3 regions of the Paenibacillus sp. sgz302191 genome follow, and region 2 is predicted to be linked to each of the others. Evidence: riboswitches for the same ligand, from Rfam matches in the RefSeq annotation. Region 2 holds a riboswitch; each other region holds the start of a gene.
What was found. A riboswitch is a leader RNA that binds a small molecule or an ion and turns the genes downstream of it on or off. The one in region 2 is predicted to bind cobalamin.

Region 1: another riboswitch for cobalamin. It lies ahead of AC3G2T_RS30690 (ABC transporter substrate-binding protein); the one in region 2 lies ahead of AC3G2T_RS25830 (ABC transporter substrate-binding protein).
Region 3: another riboswitch for cobalamin. It lies ahead of nrdI (class Ib ribonucleoside-diphosphate reductase assembly flavoprotein NrdI); the one in region 2 lies ahead of AC3G2T_RS25830 (ABC transporter substrate-binding protein).

The regions. Positions count from the first base shown of each region.
Region 1 is NZ_JBYLHY010000029.1:88,177-92,117, forward strand. It holds gene AC3G2T_RS30675 (aminotransferase class I/II-fold pyridoxal phosphate-dependent enzyme) at 1-66, shown strand, start outside; gene AC3G2T_RS30680 (aspartyl-phosphate phosphatase Spo0E family protein) at 133-399, shown strand; gene AC3G2T_RS30685 (hypothetical protein) at 451-978, shown strand; cobalamin riboswitch at 1,041-1,247, shown strand; gene AC3G2T_RS30690 (ABC transporter substrate-binding protein) at 1,363-2,442, shown strand; gene AC3G2T_RS30695 (FecCD family ABC transporter permease) at 2,443-3,480, shown strand; gene AC3G2T_RS30700 (ABC transporter ATP-binding protein) at 3,486-3,941, shown strand, end outside.
Region 2 is NZ_JBYLHY010000021.1:145,438-149,378, forward strand. It holds gene AC3G2T_RS25820 (ABC transporter permease) at 1-170, opposite strand, end outside; gene nikB (nickel ABC transporter permease) at 188-1,117, opposite strand; gene AC3G2T_RS25830 (ABC transporter substrate-binding protein) at 1,133-2,689, opposite strand; cobalamin riboswitch at 2,877-3,091, opposite strand; gene AC3G2T_RS25835 (DoxX family protein) at 3,166-3,561, opposite strand; gene AC3G2T_RS25840 (DUF4261 domain-containing protein) at 3,684-3,941, opposite strand, start outside.
Region 3 is NZ_JBYLHY010000017.1:77,739-81,679, reverse strand. It holds gene serC (3-phosphoserine/phosphohydroxythreonine transaminase) at 1-1,000, shown strand, start outside; cobalamin riboswitch at 1,483-1,689, shown strand; gene nrdI (class Ib ribonucleoside-diphosphate reductase assembly flavoprotein NrdI) at 1,827-2,186, shown strand; gene nrdE (class 1b ribonucleoside-diphosphate reductase subunit alpha) at 2,173-3,941, shown strand, end outside.

The DNA.
Region 1 (3,941 bases), on a different contig from region 2:
GCGTATAGCGTTTCCCAGCTAAATGAAGCATTAGAACGAATAGGAAAATTCATCAAAAAAATGTAAAACATTTTAAAAAGATATTTTCAATAGGGACAAAAACTGGTATCCTTGAGGTAAGGAGGGAAGAGCATGGCTTTTATGGAATATCAACTTGCTTCATATAACAAACATTTCCAAATTCGGGAAGATGATTCCGATCGTAGCTGGTTGATCAAGCATGCTAAGAAATCCGCCTCCTTGAGTCCGCTCGAAGAAGAGATTCATTCTTTGAGACGGATGCTCGAACAGATGGTTGTCGAAGGCAAGGAAATGACTTCCGAAGCCGTCGTCGAGCTCAGCACAGTCCTCGATCAAAAAATAAACGAATATATGAATAGAGGCAAAAAAAGTCGGTGATGAGCCGGCTTTTCTTATGACCGTACAAAACTTCGGAAGGATTGAAACTGCATGAGAATCAAGCTGCTTTTAGTGAGCATCGCCATGCTGGCGGTGCTGTTGGCCGGGTGCGGAGGCCCGAAGCCTGATGTGCCTATTTTCGCCATGGGAGCGAACGGATTTCCTTCGGAAATCGGCGACAAGCTGGAAGCTTCCCTTGCGGCCAAGGTAGGCGAGAAGCCGACCGTAAAGTTCGTCTCAACGCCGATTTTTTCGATGGAAAAAATGATTGTCGAGCTTGCCGCCGGCGGCAACGGCATTCTTATTTTGCCGGACGAACAGTTTAAAGCGCTGTCCAAGCAGGCCGGGTTCGTAGCTCTTGACGACGTGATCAAGCCGGAGGATTATCCGGATGGGGTTATGGAACTAGCCGAGGACGGAAAGCCGGCGGAAAAGCATCTTTACGGCATTCCGATGGCAGGCAACAAATGGCTGAAAGAGCAGGGGCTGGAGGGCAAAGGGCTAACCGCCTTTATTCCACAAAACTTTAAACAAATCGATGAGGCCAAGCAGGTGCTGAAGGTCATCGCCGCGAAGTAATTCGCCTTCGGCTTGTACATGCCGGGAAACTCATCTATAATCGACAAAGAGATACTGAATGTTGTAGCTATGCAGCCACAGGTGCCGGCAGCTGTGCCCGATCGATCGGGCGCTGCCGCTTAAAAGGGAAGCCGGTGCAAATCCGGCGCGGTCCCGCCACTGTAACCGGGAATGTTCCTCATGATGCCACTGTTCCGATTTAGGGGATGGGAAGGCGGGGAAGCTCGATACCCGAAAGTCAGGAGACCTGCCTATGGTGCCGTACACGACTTCCTTCGAGGAAAAGGATGGCGTTAAATCAGGGAGCAGCCGGCGGCTGTCAGCTGCCTGGATTTATCGTCCCCTGCTGTTCCTTCGGGAAACGGCAGGGGATTTTTTGGCAGGATGGAAGTCCTGGAAGTCCTGACGGACGAGGAAAAGGAGAAAAGCGAGATGAAAGTGAGCTTGTGGAAAAAGACCGCGCTGCTGGCTCTTGCCGCAGCTGCGGCAATCAGTCTTGCAGGCTGCGGCAAGACAGTGGAGAAGCAGCCGGAGCTGACGGACCCGGCCAAGCTGGGAGCGGGCGAAACGAAAGCCCCGTCCGCGACGGCGACGGCTGCGTCAACCGCCAAAGCGTCCAAAAAGACGCAGTACCCGCTCAAAATCAAGGATGCGACGGGAAAAGAATTTACGTTTGACAAGGCGCCGCAGCGGATCGTATCCGTATCGCCCGCCGAGACGGAAGCGCTTTTTGCTATAGGGCTCGACAATCAGATTGTCGGCGTATCGGACCTGGACGATTATCCGGAGGCGGCGAAATCGAAGCCGAAGATGGGCGGCATTACGAAGCCGAATCAAGAGGCGGTCATCGCTGCTAATGCGGACATCGTTTTCACGGGCGTTTCGATGAAGGCCGACACTGTGGAAAAGCTTCGCGCGATGAATATCAATATGTTTAAAGTGGAGCCCAAGACGCTCGACGACGCCATTGCCGACGTGCTTACGTTCGGGGTCATTACGGATCATCAGGAACAGGCGGAGCAGGTGGCGGACAAAATGAAAGCGGACCGCCAGAAAGTGGTCAGCGCCGTGAAAGACGTGAAGCAGGCCAATAAGAAAAAGGTCTACGTCGAATTCAGCGCAGGCTGGACGGTCGGCAGCGGCGAATTTATGGACGAGCTGATTCAACTGGCCGGAGGCGTCAATGTTGCAGGGGACAAGAAGGGCTGGTACCAAATCAGCGAAGAGAAGATCATTCAGCAAAACCCCGACGTCATTCTTTTCGCGGCTGGCGTGACCGATGACAAGAGCAAAAAAACGCTCGACGCGATCATTCGCGAACGCAGCGGATGGGATCAGATTGAAGCCGTGAAAACGAACCGGGTTGTCGGCATCGATCAAAATCTGCTCAGCCGCCCGGGCCCAAGAATAACGGACGGCCTGCTTGCCATGGCCAAGGCGATTTACCCCGAACTGGTGAAGTAGATGAAAAGAAAACTGATGCTGTGGGGAGGAGTAGGAGTCTTACTCCTTCTTCTTTCTATTCTGATCAGCTTGTCTTTGGGCACGGCCCATGTCCATGTGCTGCAAATAGCCGGTATTATCGGCAAGCACATTCCGTGGCTGGGAGAGCGAATCGAAGCGGATTGGCCGCAATCTTCCGAGCAGATCATCATGAAAGTCCGGCTTCCCCGCGTCATGCTCGGCATCCTTGTGGGCGCCTCGCTGTCGGTAGCGGGGGCGGCTTTTCAAGGAGTGCTGCGCAACCCGCTGGCCGATCCTTACACGCTGGGCGTATCTTCGGGCGCTTCGGTGGGCGCAGCTTTTCTGATTTATTTCGGGCTGCAGTATTCTTGGCTTGGGCAATGGTCGATTCCGGCCGTGGCGTTCGGTACCGGGCTTATTTCGCTGCTGCTCGTGCTGAAGCTGGCGCAAATCGACGGCAAGCTCAAGCTGGAGACGCTCATTCTCTCAGGCGTGGTCATGCAGGCGTTCCTGGGCTCGATCGTTGCGTTCATGGTATCTTTATCCAACCAAGTCATTAACGAAATCGTATTTTGGCTGATGGGCAGCCTGGCATTGCGGGGCTGGTCCTACGCGGCGTTGGTAACGCCTTATTTGCTTATCGGCTTTGCGGTATTGATCGGCTTGGCCAGATCGCTGAACCTGCTCGCGCTCGGCGAGCGCCAAGCCGCCCATCTCGGGGTCAATGTCGAACGGACGAAATTGACCGCACTGATCGTTGCGACATTCGTTACGGCGGCGGCCGTATCCGTGGCCGGAGTTATCGGCTTTGTAGGACTTATTATCCCGCATCTGGTGCGCCTGTTGGTCGGCCCCGATTACCGCCTGATTATGCCCTTATCCGTTCTCGGCGGCGGAATTTATGTGCTATGGGCGGATACGTTGGCCCGCACGCTGCTGAGCCCGACGGAAATACCGCTCGGCGTCATTACCGCCTTTTTGGGGGCGCCGTTCTTCGCTTACTTGTTGAACAAAGATAAGAAAGCGCAGAGAGGTTGATCTTGATGATACAAGTCGAAAGCGTTTCGAAAAGCTTCCACGGGAAGCAGGTGCTGCAACATATGAGTTTCGAGGTCGAAGCGGGCGAATTTTTCGGCATTATCGGGCCTAACGGAAGCGGCAAATCGACGCTGCTGCGGATCATGTCGGGCATCGACCCGGCCTCCGCAGGCGATGTGCGATTGGCCGGCAGGCCGGTGGCTTCCTACAGCCGCAAGGAGCTGGCCCGCCGGCTCGCCGTGCTGCAGCAGGACGCCCTGCCGCCTGTCGGCTTCACCGTGCGGGAGGTCGTGGAGATGGGCCGGTACCCGTTTCAAAACTGGCTTGGCGAAGATTCGCAGAATGCCGGGCATTTGATTGCAAGCATCGTGGAGAAGCTCCATCTGGAACCGCTCATCGGCCGCACGGTAGACCGCCTTAGCGGGGGTGAGCGGCAGCGCGTAGCGCTCGGCAAAGTAATG
Region 2 (3,941 bases):
GTACCGAAAGGGTATTCCAGGCTGGGGACGGCCAGCCGGTTCAATAGATCAATTTGCAGCGGATCGTGAGGAGCGAGCCAGGGCGCGGCCACCCCGATGATGACGATAACCGTCAACAACCCAATTCCGGTTAGTAGACTCCCGTTGAAAGTGAACCGTGTTGTATTCAATCCGTGTTTCCCCTCTCCTATTGGGCCGACAGCCGCGGGTCCAGAGAAACTTGTACAGCCTCCACCAGCAAATGAATCGACACGATCAGGAAAGTCGCGAAGATCACATACCCCTGAATGACCGGATAGTCTCTAAATGCAATCGCGTCAATCAAATATTTGCCCAAACCCGGCCAGGCAAATATCGTTTCGACAATGACATTGCCGCCCAGCATAAACGCAAAATTCGTACCCATGATCGTCAAAAGAGGCAGCACTGCATGTTTAAGCACATGAAATATAAAAATACGGCTTCTGGACAGCCCTCTCGCTTTGGCAGCTTTAATAAATGGCATATCGTGCAATTTCAACATATTCGCGCGCAAAACCCGTGCATACATAGTACCTAGCCCAAGACCGAGCGTAACTGCGGGTAAAACCAGATTGGACGCGCCGCTGCGGCCCATGGAGGGAAACCAGCCGAGCCGGACGGAGAACAAATAGATCAAAAGAAAGCCGAGCAAAAACGAAGGAAGAACAGACCCCGCAAGCGCCAAAAACCTGCCGGTTCGATCCAGCCATCCGTTGGAAAAAATAGCTGTCGTAATTCCCAAGCCAAAAGTAAGGAATACCATGATGGCAAATCCGGCTGCAGCCAATTCTAAAGTTGCGGGCAACCTTTTGACGAGTTCGTCCAGTACCGGTTCTTTGGAAACGTAAGATTGACCCCACTGCCATGTGAAAACGTCGCGCAGCCAATGGATGTACTGCATCCATAGCGAATCCGTGAGCCCCAGCTGCCGGCGCAATGACGCCAACGCTTCCGGGGAAGCGGGCACATCGTGCGCCTTCAGCAGGATGGCAGCCGGGTCTCCGGGAGATACCCGCATCAAAATGAAAGTCAAAGTAGAAACCATAAATATAACGATGACGAGTTGGGCCACACGTTCCAACCAAAAGCGAATCATTGAATGCTTCACCTGTTATTCCGTCATATCGACTTTAGAATGAATGTAATAGTACTCGATCGGATGAGGAGTAAATCCTTGCACGTCTTTTTTAGCGCCAAATACATTATTGGGATGAACGATAAACGACTGCGGCAGATCGGTGTTCACAATTTCCTGGGCTTGTACGGCCAATTGATTTCTTTGGGCCGGATCCGACGCCAAAAGAAGTTGATCCAGAATCTGTTCCAACGGCTGCGACACGTACCGGCTGACGTTGGACTCGCTATTCGACCGGTAGAACGTGTTCAAAAAATATTGCGGTTCGCCTGTATGCGCCGTTAACATGCTGTACATCGATAAATCCCAATCATCCTTCAGCAAAGCGTCATCGATATTTTCCACTTTGCGAATGTTGATCTTAATGCCTTCTTTTAATAACTGGCTTTGGATGACCTCGGCCATGACGGACAGCTCCGGCCGCTGCGGGAAAGTTAACAGTGTCGCCTCGAACGGTATCCCCTGTTTTTCCCAAATCCCTTGCGCATTTTTCTGCCAGCCGCCCTGTGTCAGCAATTGCCCGACAGTGAGGTTTTGCGCCGCACGTTCTACTTTACCAAACGGAAGTACGCTTGGAAATGGGCCTTTTGCTGCAGTGCCGTAACCCTTCATAACGGTACCTGCAATAGCCTCCCGCGGAATCGATTGATCTACCGCCCTCCGGTTAGCCGCATCCTGGAACAAGGGGGATTTCATATTAAAAAGCATCATGTGTGTCCGAAGCGACGGGGCCGACAGCACCTTGGTCTTGTTGTCCTTTTCCAACAAGGCCGCACTGTCGATCGGAATATCGGTCGCGACATCCGCTTGACCCGACTGCAGCGCCATCAAACGGGCATTGCCATCCGTTACGAATTTCATCGTGACTTCGGACAGTAAGGCCGGTTCTCCCCAATAATTCGGATATCTCTCGACGACAAGCGAATCGTCTTTGTTAAACTGTTTGATTTTAAACGCCCCTGTCATGGCGGGGTAACCGCTTTTCGCATCCATCGACGCCGTATCCAAGATAATCGTGGACGGATCTGCCAAATTAGATACCAATGCGGCATTCGGCTTGTCCGTTACGATTTTCAATTCATGCGGCGCGACGACCTCCACGGATTTCAGCTGCAGCAAATCTTTGGCTAAATGGCTCTTCTCAGTCGAGCGCTGCAGCGAGCTTTTGACACTTTCCGCATCCATCGCCTTTCCGCTATGAAAAGTGGCGTTTTCCTGCAGTTTAAACACCCATGTCGTCGGATCTTCCTGCTTCCACTCTTTGGCCAGCCAAGGAGCGGGCTCCAACTTTTCGTTGAGACGAACCAGTGTTTCACCGGCGCCGGAACGCATAACGTCCCAACTGTCCGCTCCGTGGGGGTCTACGCCGGAAGGCTTCCACGTGTAAGCTACGGTCAGCTTTTTGGCTGCGGACGATTGCTTGGTGTCCGTTCCGCTCGTTTTGTCCTGCGTAGAACATCCCGCCAGCGAAAGCACAACCGCTGCAATCACTCCCCATTTAATCAGCGAAAATCTGTTTTCCATTGTTCTCATCTTGCATCCCCCTTTTAGTAAAAAACAAAAAAAGCACACCCGACCCAAGACAAGCAGTCGGAAATGCTTTTTATACGCGTACATGGCTAGACAACGGCTAAAACCGCTTCAGCATGAAGGGGTTCATGGACTTAGACATTTTACAAATGAGCACATCCAACCACCTCCCTAATATCCCGTAGATCTAACAGTGATGTTGAAACAGGCAGGTCTCCTGACTAAGAGTATGACTTCCGGACCTTCCCGGGTTTATGGCCCAGTGGCTTTTCCGAAAGAAATCAGCCGGCATGGCTGAACCTCATGTACAGTGGCGGGTCCGTGCCGGAATGTAACCGGACTTCCCTTTTAAGCGATTAAAGCTTAGATACAAACTTTAACTACACCTATTTCCAAAATATGAAGTTGTGAGAAACTCTCTTAATATTAGTTATGAAACCCGAAAATGTCAATGTACGAAAGTTCGCACGCTTAACCGATCATTTGCTGCGAAATGGAATGAGTTTGCGCACGCGCTCGTCTCTCAGCCAAACTCCACCCCAAGCCAGGACAGCAAAATATACCGGAAATAAAATATGCGTAAAAAGCGGCGCGTCCATTCGAATATGCGTGGCAACCACCCCGCCAAAATAAGCGGTCAGCAGCAGCGCACCCAGAAAAGATGTACGAGGAACGGCGTACAGAATGGTAGAAATCAGCCCGAGTATGCCAATTACGGCGATATGGTGCTCGGCATAGCCGAGAGCAACTGTGCCTTCTACAACGGGTACGGGTTGAATGAACTTAAAAATGCTATCGAACAGCATAAACAAAATAACCAGCCAGCTCATGATTCGTGCCGTCCAGAGCCTGCCCCTTGATATTTCGGTTCTCATGATTTCCTCACCCTTCTTAGCAAAGTCATGCACTCATATTATCATAAACACAGGGGCAAGATTTCTTCTTAATTGCTATATTCTAAAAAATTCCTCTCCCGCATTGGCAGGAAAACGGTCGGTCATTCCGGCATTGCCGGGCGTTCCCTGCCGTCCATCGGATACCATCGGATTACTTCGCGCGGCGGTCCAGCCAATCCTTCCTCCGCCAAAACGCCCTGCCAACGGACCCCGCCCGGCCCGTCTGTCGTATCGCCATTTTTAATAACGGGGCCGCTCTCGTATACATAATTCGATATGTTTCTTAGAAAGTTGGCGACTTCGGCAGGGTCGTAAACATGACGATGAAAAATCGCCTCATGATCGGTCACATCCAATTG
Region 3 (3,941 bases), on a different contig from region 2:
TAAAGGAATCGGCATGTCGATTATGGAAATCTCTCACCGCAGCGCGGAATATGAGCAGGTCCACAACGAAACTCAGCAGCTGCTCAAACAAATTTTCGGCATTCCGGAAGGGTATCAGGTGCAATTTCTGCAAGGCGGTGCGAGCACGCAGTTTGCCATGATTCCGATGAACTTCCTCAAACAGGGCAAAGTGGGCAGCTATGTTCTGACCGGCGCTTGGGCGGAGAAAGCGGTTCAGGAAGCGGGAATGTTCGGCGAAGTGTCCATCGCAGCCAGCTCGAAAGAGCAAAAGTTTATGAAAATTCCGGATTTAAGCGAAATCAACATTCATCCGGATGCAGCCTATTTGCACCTCACTTCCAATGAAACGATCGAAGGGGCGCAGTTCCAAAGCTTCCCGGACACAGGCAGCGTGCCGCTGATCGCCGATATGTCCAGCGACATTTTGAGCCGTCCTGTCGATGTGTCGAAATTCAGCATGATCTACGCGGGCGCGCAAAAAAACCTCGGTCCGTCCGGCGTTACTGTCGCTATCCTGAAAGAGGACATGCTCCAGGATTTGCCAAAAACCATTCCAACGATGCTGCGCTATGAAATCCATGGCAAAAACAACTCGTTGTATAATACGCCGCCGGTGTACTCCATCTACATGGTAAACCTTGTGCTGAAATGGATTCAAGAGCAGGGCGGACTTGCGGCCATCGAAAAAAACAACCTCGAAAAAACAGGCCTGATCTACAGCGCGATCGATCAAAGCGGAGGCTTCTACCGCAGTCCGGTCGATGCGGGCAGCCGTTCGATGATGAACGTGACGTTCCGTCTGCAGGATGAGGAGCTTGAGAAGAAATTTATTAAAGAGTCCGAGCAGAACGGCTTTGTCGGTTTGAAAGGCCATCGCAGCGTAGGCGGATTAAGAGCTTCGACTTACAACGCGGTGACATATGCTTCCTGCAAAGCGCTGGTTGACTTTATGGCCGATTTCCAAAAGCGCAACGGATAAATCGACCGGCTGGACTTGTATCATTCAATTTTTAAAGCTATTCAGGGCGTTGTTCCGTCCCTGGATAGCTTTGTTTGGTGTTTTGGCATAAAATTGGATTTATTTGGGAGAGAGGGCTTCGTCCCGTTGTTGTTGCATGGGGTCCTAAAGGCCTATGAGGATGCTGGCATGGACCTATTTTTTTGTTTTTGGTGCACCACTTTCGTACCGGATTATCCCCAGTTTATCCCCAGATTTGCAAGCGAATATCCCCAGCGCATTGCTCTGAATGATGAAATCAGGACTCCGATTTAGCCCGCGCCGGACAAGGAACAGCCGAAAATGACGTTCCTTATTTTGCCATTTCACGCCTTTTATCCACATATTTTTTGCCGTTTTTTATAGCTGAACGAGGCTTCCGAAATGAGAGATTTTCGAGGTTTGATAGTCGGATTTGCTCATTGACAAACACTATATCTTGATATAAATTGAAATCTATCAACTATATCTCGTGATGGATAGGTGCTTCGCGTTCTAGAGACACGCACGAAGCTTAATAGGGAAGTCCGGTGCAAATCCGGCGCGGTCCCGCCACTGTTCAGGAGGAGTTTTCATCCGATTGCCACTGGCTTGCTCCGATAGGAAAGCCGGGAAGGCGGATGGGAATGATGATCCCAAGCCAGGAGACCTGCCTATTCGTAAGAATCACCCCTACGGCAGATAGGAAGGTGTCCAGACTCCCACTCCAGTGGCAGGCGTTATGTTCGCATGTTCCTGTGGCGTATTCGGTCCTTCTTTTTGCCGAATGCGCCATTTTAATGGTTTTGACAGAAGGAGACGAAATCCCATGCTGATTGCTTACGATTCCAAGACGGGAAATGTCCGCAGATTTATTAAAAAATTAAATTTGCCTGCGGTTCAAATTGAAGAGGCGATGAAGATGGATGAACCTTTCGTGCTTGTCACCTATACGACAGGCTTTGGTCAAATTCCGGAGAAAGTCGCACACTTTTTGGAGCGGAACCATCCTAGGCTCCAAGGCGTAGCGGCCAGCGGGAACCGGAATTGGGGAGATGGATTCGCAAAGAGCGCGGACCGCATCGCCGAGCGTTACGGCGTGCCTGTGCTCGGCAAGTTTGAACTGTCCGGAACCCGGCAGGATGTTCAGCGATTTGTTCAGGAGGTGCACGCAATTGCGGCATATTGAGTTAAACAACCAGATCATGCAGCGCGGTGTCGACGGCTTTTTTCAATTGGAGAAAGACCGGGAAGCCGTGCACGAATTTATGGAAGAAGTGAACCGCAACAGCCTTCATTTTGCCGATACGGCTTCGAAGGTTCGTTACATGATAGATAACAACTTTTACGAGGATGTTTACGAGAAATATTCCGCATCCGAAGTTGAAGATACATACAAAATCACTCACGAATATAACTTCGAATTCTCCTCGTATATGGCGGCTTCGAAGTTTTATACGGATTACGCTTTGCGCAGTGACGATAAAACCCTTTATCTTGAGCATTATGCGGACCGGGTCGCGATTGTGGCGCTTTACTTGGGTCGCGGCGATGCGGAAACGGCGAAACAGTTGGCGAAATCGATGATGGAACAGCGGCTGCAGCCTGCGACGCCGACGTTTTTGAATGCCGGCAAAAGCCGCAGGGGCGAGATGGTATCCTGCTTCCTGCTGGAGATGGACGATTCGCTGAATTCGATTAACTATGTGCTGGGCACGTGCATGCAGCTGTCCAAAATCGGCGGCGGCGTGGCCGTCAATCTGTCCAAGCTGCGCGGCCGCGGAGAATCGATCAAAGGCGTCGAGCGTGCGGCCAAAGGCATTATGCCGGTGCTCAAGCTTATGGAGGACGCTTTTTCCTATGCGGATCAGATGGGCCAACGCAAAGGTTCCGGAGCGGCGTATTACAACATCTTCGGATGGGACCTCATGGAATTTTTGGACAGCAAAAAAATCAATGCGGACGAAAAGTCGCGCCTCAAAACGCTGTCGATCGGTTTGATCGTGCCGAATAAATTCTACAAACTGGCCGAAGAGAACCAGCCGCTGCATGTGTTCGCGCCTTATACGGTATACAAAGCGTACGGCAAGCACCTTGACGATATGGACATGGACGAGATGTACGACACGCTGCTGGCGGACCCTAGAGTCAAAAAGAAACCGGTGATGAGCGCCCGCGAAATGCTCGTAAAAATCGCCACGACGCAGCTGGAATCCGGCTATCCTTACATGATGAACCGCAGCAATGCAAATTTGGCGCACCCGCTCAAGCAGATCGGCGCGATCAAGATGTCCAACCTTTGCACGGAAATTTTTCAGCTGCAGGAGACGTCGGAGATCGGCGATTACGGCGATGAGAACCTGATTCGCAGAGATATTAGCTGCAATCTGGCTTCCTTGAACATAGCGAATGTCATGGATCTGAAAAAGCTGCGCGAATCGGTGCACGAGGGCATGATTGCGCTGACCTCCGTCAGCGATATGACGACGGTCGCCAACGCGCCGGGCGTAGCGAAGGCGAACCGCGAGCTGCACTCGGTCGGACTGGGTGCGATGAACCTGCACGGATATTTGTCCAAAAACAAGATCAGTTATGAGAGCGAAGAAGCGAAAGATTTTGTCCGCACGTTTTTCATGGCGATGAATTTCTTCTCGATTGAAAAAAGCATGGAGATCGCGAAGTCGAAGGGCGAGACGTTCGACGGGTTCGAGCTTTCGGAATATGCCGGCGGCGCTTATTTTGACCGCTACTTGCAAACCGATTACCGCCCGGTCACAGACAAGGTGAAACAACTGTTCGAGGGCATGCAGATTCCTTCTCCGGACGATTGGGCCAAGCTGAAGGAAGAAGTGCGCGCTCACGGGCTTTACCATGCGTACAGAATGGCTATCGCTCCTACGCAAAGCATTTCGTACATCCAGAATGCGACTTCCAGCGTCATGCC